DNA from 3 places in the Allomesorhizobium aridi genome. Region 2 is predicted to be linked to each of the others. Evidence: predicted binding sites of a transcription regulator. Region 2 holds the regulator's gene; each other region holds the start of a gene.
What was found. Region 2 encodes HrcA, which represses chaperone genes, less so after heat shock. Its sites were predicted from a motif close to GTTAGCACTCNCNNNNNGNGAGTGCTAAC; they were not measured.

Region 1 (5,451 bases), 240 kb from region 2:
TCCGCCCCTGCTCGGGCAAGCCATCGTGCTGGTGAAGGATTCCGCGCTGCTATCCCTGATCTCGGTTGCGGAACTGACACGTGCCGGCCAGCTTCTCGCTTCGGACCGGTTCATGCCGGCCGAAGGTTTCATCACCACGGCGGCGTGCTACCTCGTGCTTTATTACGGTCTCAAGGGGCTTGCGGCACTTTCCGAGGGCTGGCTCGGCTTGCGGCCGGTGAGGAGCCGCGCGTGATCTGGCAGCAACTCCAAGGCCTCATCGGGAGCTACCCTCTGGCGCTGCGTGGCCTTGGCATGACGGTCATGCTGTCGCTCACCAGCCTCGTGCTGGGCACGCTGATCGGCTTCGGCCTCGGCGTGCTGCGGACGGGCGGCAACCGCCTCATAGCCGCCGCGATCGGCGCCTGGGTCGATCTGATCCGGGGAACGCCGTTCCTGGTGCAGATATTCCTGATCTTCTTCATCCTGCCCGAACTCGGCGTCGAACTCGACGCGTTTACCGCCGGCATCATCGCGCTGACCAACCTTGCCGCGTGTTTCATCTGTGAGATCGTGGCCGCAGGCATCCGCTCGGTACCCACGGGCCAGGTCGAGGCGGCGCTCGCCTCGGGCTTGTCGCGATGGCAGCGAATGCGGCAGGTGGTGCTGCCGCAGGCGATGCGGGTGGTCCTGCCGCCGCTCGTCGGGCAATATGTCCTTCTAATCAAGGATTCCTCGGTCGTCTCCGCCATTGGGCTGACCGATCTCACCAGGGTCGGCTGGCTCGTGGTTCAGCGGGTTCCCAACGGCCTCCTGGTTTTTGCCATCGTCGGCGTTGGCTATTTTCTCGTGTGCTATCCGCTCATCCTGTTCGCACGCCGGCTGGAGCGCCACATGAGCGCCGCGCATGGCGAGGTGAGATTGTGAGCACCGTCCGAGGCCCCATCAAAGAAGGCAGCCAAGCGTGATCGAGTTTCGCGGCGTCAACAAATGGTTCGGATCGCTTCACGTGCTCAAGGACATCACCCTCAGCGTCGAGCCGCGCGAGGTGGTCGTCGTCTGTGGCCCCAGCGGCTCGGGCAAGAGCACCCTAATCCGCTGCATCAACGGCCTTGAAGCGACGCAGGATGGCGATCTCGTCGTCGACGCGCAACGTGTCGGCGCTCCCGCAACCAACATGACGCTGTTGCGCACCGAGATCGGCTTCGTCTTCCAGCAATTCAATCTCTATCCGCACAAGACTGCGCTGGAGAACGTTACGCTGGCTCCTATCCATGTGCGCAAGACGCCCCGCGCCGAGGCGGAGAAAGCCGGGCGCGAGCTGCTCGCCAAGGTCGGGCTCGCCGACAAGTTCAATGCCTATCCGTCGGAACTCTCAGGCGGACAGCAGCAGCGGGTGGCGATCGCCCGCTGCCTTGGCATGCGCCCAAAAATCATGCTGTTTGACGAGCCCACGTCGGCGCTCGATCCCGAAATGATCAGCGAAGTGCTCGACGTCATGGTCGCAGTCGCCGAGGAGGGGATGACCATGATGGTGGTCACCCACGAGATGGGCTTTGCCCGAAAAGTCGCCCAGCGGGTCGTGTTCATGGATCAGGGGGCCATCGTGGAGAGCGGCACGCCGGAGGAATTCTTCTCCGCCCCCCAAACCGACCGCAGCCGCGCCTTCTTGAGCAAAATCCTGCGTCACTGAACAGTGGCGGCCTTGGCGCCGTGCTTTAATCATTCGCCCCGACATGAGGCCGAACTTCCCAGGCTCATGCACCAATGCTGCGTTCGCTGAGTTGAGAAAAAGGCGGCTTTGTGCCTGGTCTCATGTCTGCTCGTCTCCTCAAGCCGTAGGAGCCTGACGCCTTCCGGGTTGGCGACGAAGGAGGCGGCGGGGCGTGCCATCGGCCCGCAAGCTGAAGCCGGGCGCGTTTTGTCGGAGTGAGTGGCAACCATCCGGCGACCGAAAAAAAGCCGCGTCAATCTAGCCGCAACTGGTCGGCCGTTTTGATCGAGAACTGTTCTCGATTGAAAAGTGCCGAAAAAATCACCGGATCACCTTCTTATGTGATATGGTGAAATCCTGGCCCGAAAAATTAACAAAAACAAAGGAGGCCGCGATGAAAGATTATTTTTCATTTCAGCTATTCATGAGAATGTCGACTGCGTTGTTTATTGGTGTTGCCACCTATTCCATGATCTTTGGACATACATGGTAGCGTCAAGCCCTGGGCTTAAACCGTCTCGAGAGGCAGGATCATGGCACTGACATTTCCCAATCTGAGTCGCAGCTACGACGCGACGGGGAAGCGCATCCGCTTTCTTGGCCATGACGGCATGGTTCAGATTTCCTTCTCCGTCGAGATCGATGCGATCTCGAAGAAAACAGCTGAACCCGCCAACGCGGAAATTGACTATTTGGCGGCTTTCGATGCGGTGCGCGGTTTGGTTCACGACATGGCGCGGAATGCCTACTCCCGCGGTCGCAAAAACATGTACGCCCTGACGTCGGCCGATTTCAAATAGCGCCGGCAATATCTGGTAGTGGCGACCGACGTCGTGTCGCGCAGTTTACGTCTTATCGACGGAAGTCGGGAGTTTCTTGCCCTTGCCGGCGCTCCGCTTCTTTTTGGGTTCGACGGGTTTCAAGGCCTCCGCGGCGCGATCCTGCTCCTCCTTGGCGAGGCGCAACTCCCGTAATTTTGCCGTCTTGATAGCCCTGGCTTTTGCTTCCGATTGATATTCGGCGGTCGCCTTGTTTCGTTCAGCAGTTTTCTTTTGGGTCTCGATGAAACGCGACTGTGCCTTTTCCATAATGTTTTGATTTGCATCCGCCATTGCGCAATTCTCCTTCGCGATTAAAAATATCAGACATGGACGTCCTTATGTGAAAATAGGTGTTTTCAATCAGAAATTCAATTTGTAGCTATTTTCATTTTGGCCGGTAATTCTGCAATTTCATACCGAATATCATTTCAACATGTCTGGGAAGCGCGGAGATTTATTTTTAGCACTCCTATCATTCGAGTGCCAAAGGGCCTAATACAAAGGCGCGGCCCACCTATGCGCCGGCCGCAGAAAGAATCCCAAATGAAATTCCGGCCACTTCACGACCGCGTCGTCATCCGACGCGCCGAAGGCGACATCAAATCCAAGGGCGGGATCATCATTCCCGACAATGCGAAGGAAAAGCCACAGGAAGGCGAGGTGATTGCCGTCGGTCCGGGCTCGCGCGACGAAAGCGGCAAGCTGATCCCTCTCGACGTGAAGGCTGGCGACGCTGTCCTGTTCGGCAAATGGTCGGGAACCGAGGTCAAGATCGACGGCGAGGATCTCCTTATCATGAAGGAGGCCGACATCATGGGCATCATCGACAAGGCCGAAGCGGCCAAGAAAGCTGCCTGACCGGGCGACTTCCCGCTCTCCTCATTTCAAGACTGAACTGGACGAAAATCATGTCTGCCAAGGAAATCAAATTCGCCACCGACGCTCGCGACCGCATGCTGCGCGGCGTCGAAATCCTGAACAACGCCGTCAAGGTGACGCTCGGTCCCAAGGGCCGCAATGTCATCATCGACAAGGCCTATGGCGCGCCGCGCATCACCAAGGATGGCGTCACCGTCGCCAAGGAGATCGAGCTTTCCGACAAGTTCGAGAACATGGGCGCGCAAATGGTGCGCGAAGTGGCCTCGAAGACCAATGACCTGGCCGGGGACGGCACCACGACCGCAACTGTCCTCGCCGCCTCCATTCTTCGCGAAGGTGCAAAGCTCGTTGCCGCCGGCATGAACCCGATGGATTTGAAGCGCGGCATCGACCTTGCCGTGGCCGCCGTCGTGAAGGACATCCAGGCCCGGTCCAAAAAAGTGAAATCATCGGACGAGATCGCCCAGGTCGGCACGATCGCCGCCAATGGCGACGCGTCCGTCGGTGCGATGATCGCCAAGGCGATGAAGAAAGTCGGCAACGAAGGTGTCATCACCGTCGAGGAGGCCAAGACCGCCGAGACTGAGCTCGAGGTCGTCGAGGGCATGCAGTTCGATCGCGGCTATCTTTCGCCTTACTTCGTGACCAACGCCGAGAAGATGCGGGTTGAACTGGAGGATCCGTACATTCTCCTGCACGAGAAGAAGCTGGGCAGTCTGCAGGGTTTGCTGCCGATCCTCGAAGCCGTGGTGCAGAGCGGCAAACCGCTGCTGATCATCTCCGAGGACGTTGAAGGCGAGGCCTTGGCTACGCTGGTCGTCAACAAGCTGCGCGGCGGCCTCAAGGTCGCGGCGGTCAAGGCGCCGGGCTTCGGCGATCGCCGCAAGGCCATGCTGGAGGACATCGCGATCCTGACCGGCGGTCAGTTGATCTCGGAGGATCTCGGCATCAAGCTCGAGAACGTCACGATCGACATGCTCGGGCGGACAAAGCGCGTGCTCATCGAAAAGGACACGACCACGCTCATCGACGGCTCTGGTGAAAAGAAAGACATCTCGGCGCGTGTCCAGCAGATCAAGGCGCAGATCGAGGAAACCACCTCGGACTACGACAAGGAGAAGCTGCAGGAGCGGCTGGCGAAGCTTGCAGGCGGCGTGGCGGTCATCCGCGTCGGCGGCGCGACCGAGACGGAAGTCAAGGAAAAGAAGGACCGCATCGACGATGCGCTGAACGCAACCCGCGCAGCCGTGGAAGAGGGCATCGTCGCCGGGGGCGGCGTGGCCCTTCTGCGGGCCAAGGCGGCTCTGACCGAGCTAACCGGAAGCAATGCCGACGTGACGGCGGGTATTTCGATTGTCTTGAAAGCGCTCGAAGCGCCCATTCGCCAAATCGCCGAAAATGCCGGCGTTGAAGGCTCGGTCGTCGTCGGCAAGCTGATGGCCGGAAAGGATTCCGACCAGGGGTTCAACGCGCAGACGGAAGCCTACGTCGACATGATCAAAGCCGGCATCGTCGATCCGGCCAAGGTCGTGCGCACCGCGCTGCAGGACGCGGGCTCCATAGCCGCGCTCCTTATTACCGCCGAAGCCATGATTGCGGATGTCCCGCCGAAGGACGCGCCCGCTGCCGGCAACGGCGGCGGCATGGGCTACTAAGCAGTGCCTGAACGCCCGGCCGCAGGCGGCCGGGCGTAATCAATGCAAAGAAAAACGCGCAAAGGCGACGGAACCGCAGGGGTGGCGCCGGACTTTCTCCGAAGCAGCAATGCTGAGGATTTGAATGGCCACCGAGCAGATCAGTCCGCGCTATCTCAGTCTGGATTCGTGGTCCACGGCCGAAATGATGGCCGCCATGTACGAAGGCCAGCTTTCGGCTGCAGCCGCAGTACGTGGCGCGCTGAACGACATAGCAGCCGCAGTGGATGACGCCGTGCCGGCGCTGCAGCGCGGCGGCCGGATCGTCTATGCGGGCGCTGGCACCTCGGGCCGTATCGCCGTGCAGGACGGAACGGAACTGCCGCCGACTTTTGGCTGGCCCGCCGACCGGGTCGTATATGCG
Region 2 (5,451 bases):
GCGCTCCTGGTCGACCGGCTGATGGCGGACATGGCTGTTGAAATCGCAATACGGGCATTTGGCCGCGCAGAACGGCCAATGCACATAGACGCCGAAGCCCGGCTCGCGGCCTGTCAAGACGCCCTCCGTCACGCCGCGCCGAGCTTCGCCGTGGCGAATTTCTGGAAGGCGCGGGCGCGGTGCGACAGCGCCTCGGCCTGGCCCGGCTTCCAGCCGTGCTTCTGCTCCGCGTCCATTTCGCCGAACGTCTTGTCATGGCCGATAGGCTGGAAAACCGGATCGTAGCCGAAACCCTTGGTCCCGCGCGGCGGCCAAACAAGCGTGCCCTCGGCCTCGCCGCGGAAATATTCAGCGTGCCCGTCGGGCCAGGCCAGGCAGATCACGGCGACGAACCGGCCGGTGCGGCGGTCGGGCTCGACCGCGCCTACTTCGTGGAGGGCTATCTCGGTGCGCTGCATGGCGATGGCGAAGTCGCGCCCCCTTCCGGGGTTTCGGCCCAGTTGGCGGTGTAGATCCGGGCTGGCCGTCCAGCGCGTCGACGCAGAGCCCTGAATCGTCCGAAAGTGCCGGCAGGCCCGTCGCCTTGGCGGCGGCGAACGCCTTGATGTAAGCGTTCTCCTCGAACGTCTCGCCGGTCTCGTCTGGTTCCGCCAGGCCGAGTTCCGCAGCCGACTTGGCCTCGAAGCCAAACGGCGCCATCAGTTCGGCGAATTCGCGCAGCTTGCCGTCATTGTGGCTGGCTACGACGATTTTCCTGTCTTCCAGCGGCCGCATCACATTCCCCAGATTCTTGGCTCGGCGAATTCCAGCGAATTGCCGGACGGATCGCGGAAATAGATAGAGCGGCCGCCTCCTGAGCTCTTGCCGGAGGAGGGCCACTCGAAATCGGCTTCGACGGCGATTTTCAGCGCTTCGAGATGCGCTTTCCACCGCACGATCTCCTCCGCCGTCGCGGCAAAGCATAGATGCCCCTGGCCGACGGCGCCGTGCGGCGGCACCGGCAATTTCGCGTCCGGCGCCGGCGCTTGCCGCGTTGCCTCGGCGTTGAACAGCAGCAGCACGCCCACCCCGCAGCGGAAGAAGATATGGCGGCCTTCCGCCTTGGCGATCACCTCCAGCCCCAGCACCTCGCGATAGAACGTCTCCGCCGCATCGAGGTCGGTAACGTAAAGCGCGGATTCAAGGATTGCCGAGGGGGTCATGTCAGCCTCTACCCCACCGCCATCTGCTGCAGGCTGACCAGCCGCGAAATGCCCTTCTTGGCCAGCGCCATCAGCGCCGCGAATTCTTCCTCGGTGAACGGCACGCCCTCGGCCGTGCCCTGGATTTCGACGAAGCCGCCCTTGCCGGTCATGACGAAATTGGCGTCGGTGCCGGCCGACGAATCCTCGAGATAGTCCAGGTCGAGCACAGGCTGGCCATCGTGGATACCGCAGGAGATCGCCGCGACATGGTCCTTCAGCACTTTCGACACGCTCGTCATCTGGCGCGCCTCCATCCAGCGCAGGCAGTCGTGCAGCGCCACCCAGCCGCCGGTGATTGCCGCCGTCCTGGTGCCGCCGTCGGCCTGGATTACATCGCAGTCGACGGTGATCTGCATTTCGCCGAGTGCCTGAAGGTCGACAACGGCGCGCAGGGATCGCCCGATCAGGCGCTGGATTTCCAGCGTTCGGCCGCCCTGCTTGCCGGCCGAAGCCTCGCGGCGCATGCGTTCGCCGGTCGAGCGCGGCAGCATGCCGTACTCCGCCGTCACCCAGCCTTTGCCCGAATTGCGCATCCAGCCCGGCACCCGCTCTTCAAGGCTCGCCGTACACAGAACGTGCGTGTCGCCGAATTTCACCAGGCACGAGCCTTCGGCGTGCTTGGAGATATTGCGCTCGAAGGAGATTGCGCGCATTTCGTCGTATTGGCGTTTTGAGGGGCGCATCAGGCACTTTCTGTTCAAAATTCGAATTTGGAGGCCGTTTCAGCCTAGTGGCGGCTTGTAGCGTCATGCCGTCGAAGGCGCAAAGGAAAACCGGCCGGCCATGGAGCAAGGTTGTGTTCCCGCAGGGCCCATCTATATCTTAGCCGGAGGTTGGAGTTTCGATGACGAAGCCGCTGCTGGACCAGAATCTGCAATCGCTCGACATGCGCTCGCGCGAGATCTTCCGGCGCATTGTCGATTCCTATCTGCTCGATGGCGAGCCCGTCGGTTCGCGCAACCTGTCGCGCATGCTGCCCTCGTCGCTTTCGCCGGCCACCGTGCGCAATGTGATGAGCGATCTCGAGCATCTAGGCCTCGTCTATTCACCGCATATTTCGGCCGGCCGTCTTCCGACGCAGAAAGGGCTGCGCTTCTTCGTCGATGCCTTCATGGAACTTGGCGACCTGTCGGACGAAGAGCGACGCTCCATCGAGGCGCAGCTCAAGGCATCCGGCAGCGGGGCTACGCTGGAACACATGCTGACCGAGGCCAGCCAGATGCTGTCGGGCATGTCGCGCGGCGCCGGCCTCGTACTCGCCGCCAAGAATGAGGTTCCGCTGAAGCATATCGAATTCATCCAGCTCGAGCCTGAGCGCGCTTTGGCTGTCATGGTCACGCAGAACGGCGACGTCGAGAACCGCGTGGTCGAACTGCCGGCCGGCGTCACCAACTCGCAGCTTCACGAAGCATCGAATTTCCTCAACGCCCATATACGCGGCCGCACGCTTGCCGAGGCCCGGGTGGAGATCGCGCGTCTCAAGGAGGAGACAAAGGCCGCCTTGGACACGCTATCGCAGGATCTGGTGGAAAAGGGCCTTGCCGTCTGGGCCGGTTCCGAAAGCGGGCTGCCGTCGCGGCTGATCGTGCGCGGTCGCGCCAATCTGCTGGAAAACGTAACCGCCCAAGCCGACCTCGAACTGCTCCGGCATCTTTTCGAGGATCTTGAGACCAAGGAGGGCATGGTCCAGCTTCTCGACCTCGCGGAGGCAGGTTCCGGCGTGCGCATCTTCATCGGCTCGGAAAACAAGCTGTTTTCGCTGTCCGGCTCGTCGCTGGTGGTGGCGCCGTACCGCGACAAGGACGCGCGCGTCGTCGGCGCGCTCGGCGTCATCGGCCCGACCAGGTTGAACTATGCCCGCATCGTGCCGATGGTCGACTACACCGCCCAGCTCATCTCGCGCATGCTTCGCTGATGCCGACGCAGGCAGATCCTTATTCGGAGGTTACGAGGTGGGCGGTTTGTACGGCTTTATGCTAGCAGCCATTCTTGGCTTGGGCCTTGTTGCGGTAGGGTTGGTACTGATCGTTCGAGGTTCGATGAAAAAGGACCACCGACGGGTCCAACGCTCGTCCTATTGGTTCGCGGGAGGCGCCGGCGTCCTGTTGGTGGCTTTGATTCTGACGTTCAGCGCCTAAGATTAGCTTGTCTCCCGCTTCGCTGAACAGGCCGCCTGTGGCGGCGGCGCGGCATCTGGTGTAGGGTTACGGTTGGAGTAAATGGGGGAACCCGCCATGGCGCTCGAACAGATCAAGGCCCAGATCAGCCTGCTTTTGGAAGGGATGATCAACCAGCCCGAGGATGAGCGTGAAATCCATGAGCAATTGCGTGAAAAGCTCAACGAGCTGCGCGCCATGGGCATGCCGCTGCCGGCCGACCTCGTGGCGCTCGAAAAGCGCCTCGACGACGGCCTTTACGCCGGCGGCAACTGAGCAGATCGCGTTTCGCCATTGATGATCGGCGTTGACGGCAGGCGAGGTTCGGCTGCGCCAAGCCAAGAGCGCCGCTGCCGTATTCTCTTGGCGGAACGCCTGTGCCATAGAGGCGCGCGATAACCGAAGGTATCTTCTTCCATGACCCTTGCCGGCTTTCTCGCCTACAGCGCCGCACTCGCAATCGCAGCCGCCATTCCGGGACCGGGTGTCACCGCCCTTGTCGCCCGGGCGCTCGGTTCGGGCTTCCGTTCCGCGCTCGCAATGTCGTTCGGGCTGGTCGTCGGCGACCTGACTTATCTCACCGCGGTGGTGCTCGGCCTGGCGCTGGTCGCGCAGACCTTCGGCGCCGTGTTCCTGGTCATCAAATGGCTTGGCGTCGCCTATCTCTCCTGGCTGGCATGGAGCTTCTGGAAGAGCGGCATCACGCCGGAAACGGTCGAGGCGCGGAAGGGCAAGGGCGGACTTTTCGCGAGCTTCCTCGCCGGACTCACCGTCACGCTCGGCAACCCCAAGACGATGATCTTCTATCTGGCGCTGACGCCGACGCTGGTCGACTTGAGGACCATCACCTTCGCCGATTACGCGATACTGGCCGGGTTGACCGTGGTCGTGCTGCTCGTTGTGCTCGTGCCTTATCTGGCGCTTGCTGCCAAGGCGCGCTGGTTCCTGAAGACGCCGCGCGCGCTGAAGGCGCTCAACCGCACCGCGGCCGCGTTCATGGCCGGCGCTGCGCTCGCCATCGCTTCGCGCCAGTAGCGGGATAGGCAGCTAATCCATTCTCCGGAATCGGGGCGGGCGGGAATACTTTTCCGCAGAACTTGCGGCTTAGGTACTTCGGCCACTCGGATTTTGCAGGGCGCAGGGATATCCTGAATTCGAATGCAGTGGGAGCGAAATCGATGAACAAGCCGGCCACCCCGACGCGCGTACCCGGCCGCGGGCGCGTCTTCAACTCGATCACCGAAACGATCGGAGATACGCCGCTGGTCAGGCTGGACAAGTTTGCGAAGGAAAAGGGCATCGTCGCCAACCTCCTAGCCAAGCTCGAATTCTTCAACCCGATCGCCAGCGTCAAGGACCGCATTGGCGTCTCGATGATCGAGGCGCTGGAAGCCGCCGGCACGATCTCCCCCGGCAGGAACACGCTGATTGAGCCGACATCGGGCAATACCGGCATCGCGCTGGCCTTCGCCGCCGCCGCCAAGGGCTACAAGCTGATCCTGACCATGCCCGAAACCATGTCCGTCGAGCGCCGCAAAATGCTGGCGCTGCTCGGCGCCGAGCTGGTGCTGACCGAGGGCCCGAAGGGCATGAAGGGCGCGATCGCCAAGGCCGAGGAACTGGTCCAGACCATCCCCGGCGCGGTTATACCGCAGCAGTTCGAGAACCCGGCCAATCCCGAGATCCATCGCACGACCACCGCCGAGGAGATCTGGAACGATACGCAAGGGTCCGTCGACATCTTCATCTCCGGCATCGGAACCGGCGGCACCATCACCGGCGTCGGCCAGGTCATCAAGAAGCGCAAGCCATCGCTGCAAGTCGTCGCCGTCGAGCCGGAAGCCTCGCCGGTGCTTTCGGGCGGTCAGCCCGGCCCGCACAAGATTCAGGGCATCGGCGCTGGCTTCGCGCCGAAAATCCTCGACACGACCATCTATGACGAGATCGTCCAGGTCTCCAACGAGGATGCAGTCGCCAATGCCCGCCTCGTCGCGCGGCTGGAAGGCGTGCCGGTCGGCATCTCGTCGGGCGCAGCACTCCAGGCCGCGATC
Region 3 (5,451 bases), 110 kb from region 2:
AGGCGCAGGCCGGCGAAGATCACCGGGCTGGCGTCGGGAAGGATGATCTTGGCGACCGTCTGCCAGCGTGTGCCCAGGAACGAACGGCACATGACGAGCAGCGACTCGTTGACGTTGCGCACTGCCTTGTAGGTGTTGAGCACGATTACCGGCAGCGCCAGGATCATCACGGCAAGTATCTTGGAGGTCAGGCCGATGCCGTAGACGAAGGTGACCATCGGGATGAAGGCCGCGACCGGCGCCGCCTGCAGCACGACGAAGATCGGGATCGCCAGCCATTCGCCGGTGCGCCATAAGCCGCAGAGCGTGCCGAGCCCGACGCCAATGAAGGCCGACAGCACGACGCCGAGCACCAGCGGCTGCAGCGTAGAGAGATAAGCGCTCGGCATGCTGCCGTCGGCCATCAGCCCGAAGAATGCGATGATCGTGTCGGAAAAGGTCGGAAAAGCGAAGCTGACGGGGATGTGCCCGGCGATCTCCCACAGGCCTGCAAAAAGCGCGATCGACACGAGGCGGAGCAGGATCGGACGATCTTGCCATCCTGCCGCTTCGCCGCGCCGCCCGGAAGGGGGAGCGAGGCCAACGGCCTCGCCCTCTGTTCTGATGCTGCTTGCCATCAGGCCGGCCGCCTATTTCTTGCCAAGCTTGGCGACGGCGCGATCGACTGGCCCGAGGTCCCAGAAATCCTCGATCTTGAGGGTGGCGGGATCGCCCTCGATCTGGCCTGCCGCGGTGAAGAAGGCGAAGTCGCCGGCCGCCGCCTCTGCGCCGCCGCCGTTAAGCGCGAGCGCGCCGGCCTCCGCCGTCTCCTTGTAGTATTCGGTGATTTCCGTATCGGCTTCCGCCCCAAGATCCGGCAGAAGCTTGTACTTGTTGCGAAGTTCCACCGCGACGGCGGGATTTTCGGTGATCTCGCGTCCGGTCTTGATCAGCTCCTCGACCAGAATGTCAACGTCTGCGGCGCCGTTCTTGAGATACTCGGCCGTGGCGAACACCGTCTCGTCCGATGCGCTGACGTTTTCGACCGGCAGCACGATGAACTTGCCGGGCGCCTCCGCTTCGAGCGCGCGCCGGTTGGCCGCATCGACGATCGAGGCTTTCAGCGTTCCTTGCAGCAGCGCGTTGCGCCGCACCTCCGAGCCGGGAACGTAGCTGATCGCGCCGAGCGTGATGCCGTTGTTCTTCGCCATCAGCTTCATGACGGCCTCGGTGCCGGAGCCGCGTCCCTGCACTGCGACTTCCTGTCCGTCCAGGTCCTTCCACGTCTTGTAGAATTCGGCGTTGACCACCGGGAAGAAGCGCTGCGTGGAAATCTGCGCGAAGATGCGGATCGGAACGCCGACCTTCTGGATCAGCGTATAGGGCGCACCGATGCCGACATCGGCTTGGCCGCCAACGATCGCCTGGGTCGCCAGATCTTCGTCGTTGAGGATGATCAGTTCGACGTTGACGCCGCGCTCCTTGGCGCGCTCGATCGCGGCCAGCGTCTGGATGGATTCTATGCCGGGCAGATCGCCGAACGCGATGCGCATGTCGCCGGCGCTTGCCGCCGACAGCGGCGCCGCGCTTCCCAGGGCCGCGGCGAAGACCGTTGCAAGGATGGTACGTCTGGACAGGCTGGCCATTTTTATTCCTCCCGTTTTGTAACCAATATTGGTATTGGTTAAGCCTCCGGCGGGAATTGGTCAAGGATGAATCTGTCGTAATCCGCCTGCAACAACGCAAGTTCTGGATATTGACGCCTTGGACCAATCGTCTTAACACCAGCAATGGGAATCAATGCGCGAATTGGTTAAATCGATGGATGTTGGCGGGAATGGCGGCCATGCCGCGTTGGTGCAGCTTCAGGCTTATCTCGCGCAGATGGACCTTTCGGGCGAAAGCCGGCTGCCTTCGGAGCGGGAACTGTGCGAGAGCCTCGGCGTGTCGCGCGGCGATCTGCGCAAGGCGCTGGCAGTGCTGGAGAAGGACGGCCGCATCTGGCGCCACGTCGGCAAAGGCACCTTCGTCGGCAGCGGCCCGGTCGAGGAGACGATCGGCATTTCCGAGATCGCCGGCCGCACCAACCCGGCCGACGTGATGCGCGCGCGCCTGATCATCGAGCCGGAGATCGCGCGCGAGGCCGCACTTCACGCCACGCTCTCCGATATCGCCGCGATGCGGCAATCGCTGGCGCAGACGCGCGAAGCCGCCACCTGGCGGCAGTACGAGAATTTCGACAACCTGCTCCACCGGCAGATCGCGCAGGCGAGCCGCAACAATGTGCTGCTCGGCCTGTTCGACGTCCTGAACGCAGTGCGCCGCACCGTCGTGTGGGGCCGGCTTCGCTCCGATGGCGCGCGGCCGCCGGCCGACCACCACAGCTTCGCCGACCATGAGCGCATCGTAGAGGCTATCGCCGACCGCGACCTCGGCGGCGCGGCCGCGGCCATGCGCTTGCATCTGCAGCAGGTTGGGCGGCGCCTGATCCCCGTGCGCGAGGCCGCCGAATAAGGCCGAATAAGTCCGTTGAATTCCGCCGGTGCGGAAGCGGTTGGCCCCGCAATGGCTAACCGGCTCCCTTTGATTTCGGGGCGCTGCGATGGTGCGTTGGCACTCGCACGGTGCGAGTGCCAAAATTTCTGTTTGTCCCTATTGAACCTGAAAATTTCCAAACTAATTCGATATTTGCGCGATGCCTGAATAAGGGTCGCAGCTCCTCGCGCCGACCGATATTGCCGGTCTGGCGCAGGAATCTCGGTCTGTTTGTCCATGAGGAGAACAACATGACGTTCCGTCCATTGCATGACCGTATCCTGGTCCGCCGCGTCGAGGTCGACGAAAAGACGGCTGGAGGCATCATCATTCCCGACACCGCCAAGGAAAAGCCGCAGGAAGGCGAAGTCATCGCCGCCGGACCCGGCGCGCGCAACGAAGCTGGGCAGCTTCAGCCGCTCGATGTGAAGGTCGGAGACCGTATCCTGTTCGGCAAATGGTCCGGCACCGAGATCAAGCTGAATGGCGAGGATCTGCTCATCATGAAGGAAAGCGACGTGATGGGGGTGATCGAAAAGACAGCTGAAATGAAGAGCGCCGCCTGACGGTCTCTGACGGCGAACCAACCAGTCAATGAAAGCTGCCTAATTGAAGGAGTGATCCAATGGCTGCCAAGGAAGTGAAATTCCACACCGACGCGCGCGAGAAAATGCTGCGCGGCGTCGACATTCTTGCCAACGCCGTCAAGGTGACGCTTGGCCCGAAGGGCCGCAATGTCGTCATGGACAAGTCGTTCGGCGCCCCGCGCATCACCAAGGACGGCGTCACCGTCGCCAAGGAAATCGAGCTTGAGGACAAGTTCGAGAACATGGGCGCGCAACTGGTCCGCGAAGTCGCTTCAAAGACCAGCGACATCGCCGGCGACGGAACGACCACCGCGACCATACTGGCTCAAGCGATCGTCAGGGAAGGCGCGAAGGCCGTTGCCGCCGGCATGAACCCTATGGATCTGAAACGCGGCATCGACAAGGCCGTGGAGGCCGTGGTCGCCGAGCTCAAGGCCAACGCCCGCAAAGTCACCAAGAATGACGAGATCGCGCAGGTCGGCACCATTTCGGCCAATGGCGATACCGAAATCGGCCGGTTCCTTGCCGAGGCGATGCAGAAGGTCGGCAATGAAGGCGTCATCACCGTCGAGGAAGCCAAGACCGCCGAGACCGAGCTCGAAATCGTGGAAGGCATGCAGTTCGACCGCGGCTACCTCTCGCCCTACTTCATCACCAACCAGGACAAGATGCGCGTCGATCTGGAAGAGCCATATGTGCTGATCCATGAGAAGAAATTGTCGAATTTGCAGGCGCTGCTTCCCGTGCTGGAGGCGGTGGTCCAGTCCAGCAAGCCGCTGCTGATCATCGCCGAGGATGTCGAGGGCGAGGCTCTGGCCACGCTGGTCGTCAACAAGCTGCGCGGCGGCCTCAAGGTCGCGGCCGTCAAGGCGCCGGGCTTCGGTGACCGTCGCAAGGCCATGCTCGAGGACATTGCCATCCTCACCGGCGGCACGGCGATCAGCGAGGATTTGGGCATCAAGCTCGAGAACGTGACGCTGGAGATGCTCGGCCGCGCCAAGAAAGTCGTCGTCGAGAAGGAAAACACCACGATCGTCGACGGCGCCGGCTCCAAGACCGAAATCCAGGGCCGGGTTAGCCAGATCAGGGCGCAGGTCGAGGAGACGACCTCGGATTACGACCGCGAAAAGCTGCAGGAGCGGCTCGCCAAGCTTGCGGGCGGCGTTGCCGTGATCCGCGTGGGCGGCTCGACCGAGATTGAGGTCAAGGAGCGAAAGGACCGTGTCGACGACGCGCTGCATGCCACCCGCGCGGCCGTCGAGGAAGGCGTGCTGCCTGGCGGCGGCGTGGCGCTGCTGCGCGCGGCCAAAGCACTGGACAGCGTGACTGTGGACAATCCCGACCAGAAGACCGGCGTCGAGATCGTGCGGAAGGCGATCGAATCGCCTGTCCGCCAGATCGCCGAGAATGCCGGGGCCGAAGGCTCTATCATCGTCGGCAAACTGCGCGAGAACGCCGAGTTCTCTTACGGCTGGAATGCGCAGACCAATGAGTTCGGAGACCTCTATAGCCAGGGCGTCATCGATCCGGCCAAGGTGGTCCGCACGGCGCTGCAGGATGCGGCTTCCATCGCCGGCCTGCTGGTGACCACGGAGGCGATGGTCGCCGAGAAGCCGAAGAAGGAAGCCTCGGCTCCGCCGATGCCTGCCGGCGGCGGCATGGACTTCTAGCCCGCCGAAGATACCCGCGCCCTGCTGGCGCGGGCATGCTGGGCCATCCCCGCAGGCGCCGGTATCGGTCGCCGCATCACCTATCCGCCACGACCTCGACCGGGGGTTTGCGCGCCAGCGCGCTGGCGGTCGCCGCGGCAGCGGCGGCCTGCTTGTCGTCGCCTCCCACCTGGACGGTCGGCTGTGCGAACTGGATGCCGTTCGCAGCGAATGCCTGCTGGATCATGGTGTAAGCACGCCGCCGCACGACTGACTGGTGCCCGGGCTTGGCCATGAAGGCGAAGCTCAGCTGGATGCCGAAATCGCCGATCTCCTCGACGCCCTTCATCTTCACCGTCTCGAGGATTTCGGGCCCCAGTTCCGGATCCGCCTTCAACTCGGCCCCGATGCCCTTGAGCAGCTTTTTCACCTTGGCGATGTCGGTGTCGAACGGCACGCGTATCCTGAACTTGTCGATGACCCAGTCGCGGCTCATGTTCTGCACCGCGCCGAGCGAGCCGAACGGCACCGTGAACACCGGACCGCGGTGGTGGCGCAGCTTGACAGAGCGCAGGCTGAACGATTCCACTGTCCCCTTGTAGCTGCCGCTTTCGATGTATTCTCCGACGCGGAACGCATCGTCCAGCATGTAGAATACGCCGCTGAGAACGTCCTTGACCAACGTCTGCGAGCCGAATCCG

Region 1: ACG873_RS28870 (co-chaperone GroES) is a predicted target of HrcA. The motif match lies at 2,974-3,002, and genes of this name have one in related genera.
Region 3: ACG873_RS27020 (co-chaperone GroES) is a predicted target of HrcA. The motif match lies at 2,589-2,617, and genes of this name have one in related genera.

What each region holds. Positions count from the first base shown of each region.
Region 1 covers NZ_CP171729.1:5,415,661-5,421,111, forward strand. Annotated here, with positions in the region: gene ACG873_RS28845 (amino acid ABC transporter permease) at 1-235, shown strand, start outside; gene ACG873_RS28850 (amino acid ABC transporter permease) at 232-906, shown strand; gene ACG873_RS28855 (amino acid ABC transporter ATP-binding protein) at 944-1,672, shown strand; gene ACG873_RS28860 (DUF1488 domain-containing protein) at 2,227-2,493, shown strand; gene ACG873_RS28865 (hypothetical protein) at 2,539-2,805, opposite strand; gene ACG873_RS28870 (co-chaperone GroES) at 3,058-3,372, shown strand; gene groL (chaperonin GroEL) at 3,423-5,048, shown strand; gene ACG873_RS28880 (N-acetylmuramic acid 6-phosphate etherase) at 5,173-5,451, shown strand, end outside.
Region 2 covers NZ_CP171729.1:5,177,709-5,183,159, forward strand. Annotated here, with positions in the region: gene hemW (radical SAM family heme chaperone HemW) at 1-117, opposite strand, end outside; partial or broken gene rdgB (RdgB/HAM1 family non-canonical purine NTP pyrophosphatase) at 129-774, opposite strand; gene ACG873_RS27600 (VOC family protein) at 774-1,202, opposite strand; gene rph (ribonuclease PH) at 1,211-1,927, opposite strand; gene hrcA (heat-inducible transcriptional repressor HrcA) at 2,089-3,159, shown strand; gene ACG873_RS27615 (hypothetical protein) at 3,479-3,676, shown strand; gene ACG873_RS27620 (LysE family translocator) at 3,818-4,435, shown strand; gene cysK (cysteine synthase A) at 4,579-5,451, shown strand, end outside.
Region 3 covers NZ_CP171729.1:5,069,851-5,075,301, reverse strand. Annotated here, with positions in the region: gene ACG873_RS27035 (ABC transporter permease) at 1-617, opposite strand, end outside; gene ACG873_RS27030 (ABC transporter substrate-binding protein) at 630-1,625, opposite strand; gene ACG873_RS27025 (FadR/GntR family transcriptional regulator) at 1,801-2,493, shown strand; gene ACG873_RS27020 (co-chaperone GroES) at 2,766-3,080, shown strand; gene groL (chaperonin GroEL) at 3,140-4,771, shown strand; gene ACG873_RS27010 (mechanosensitive ion channel family protein) at 4,848-5,451, opposite strand, start outside.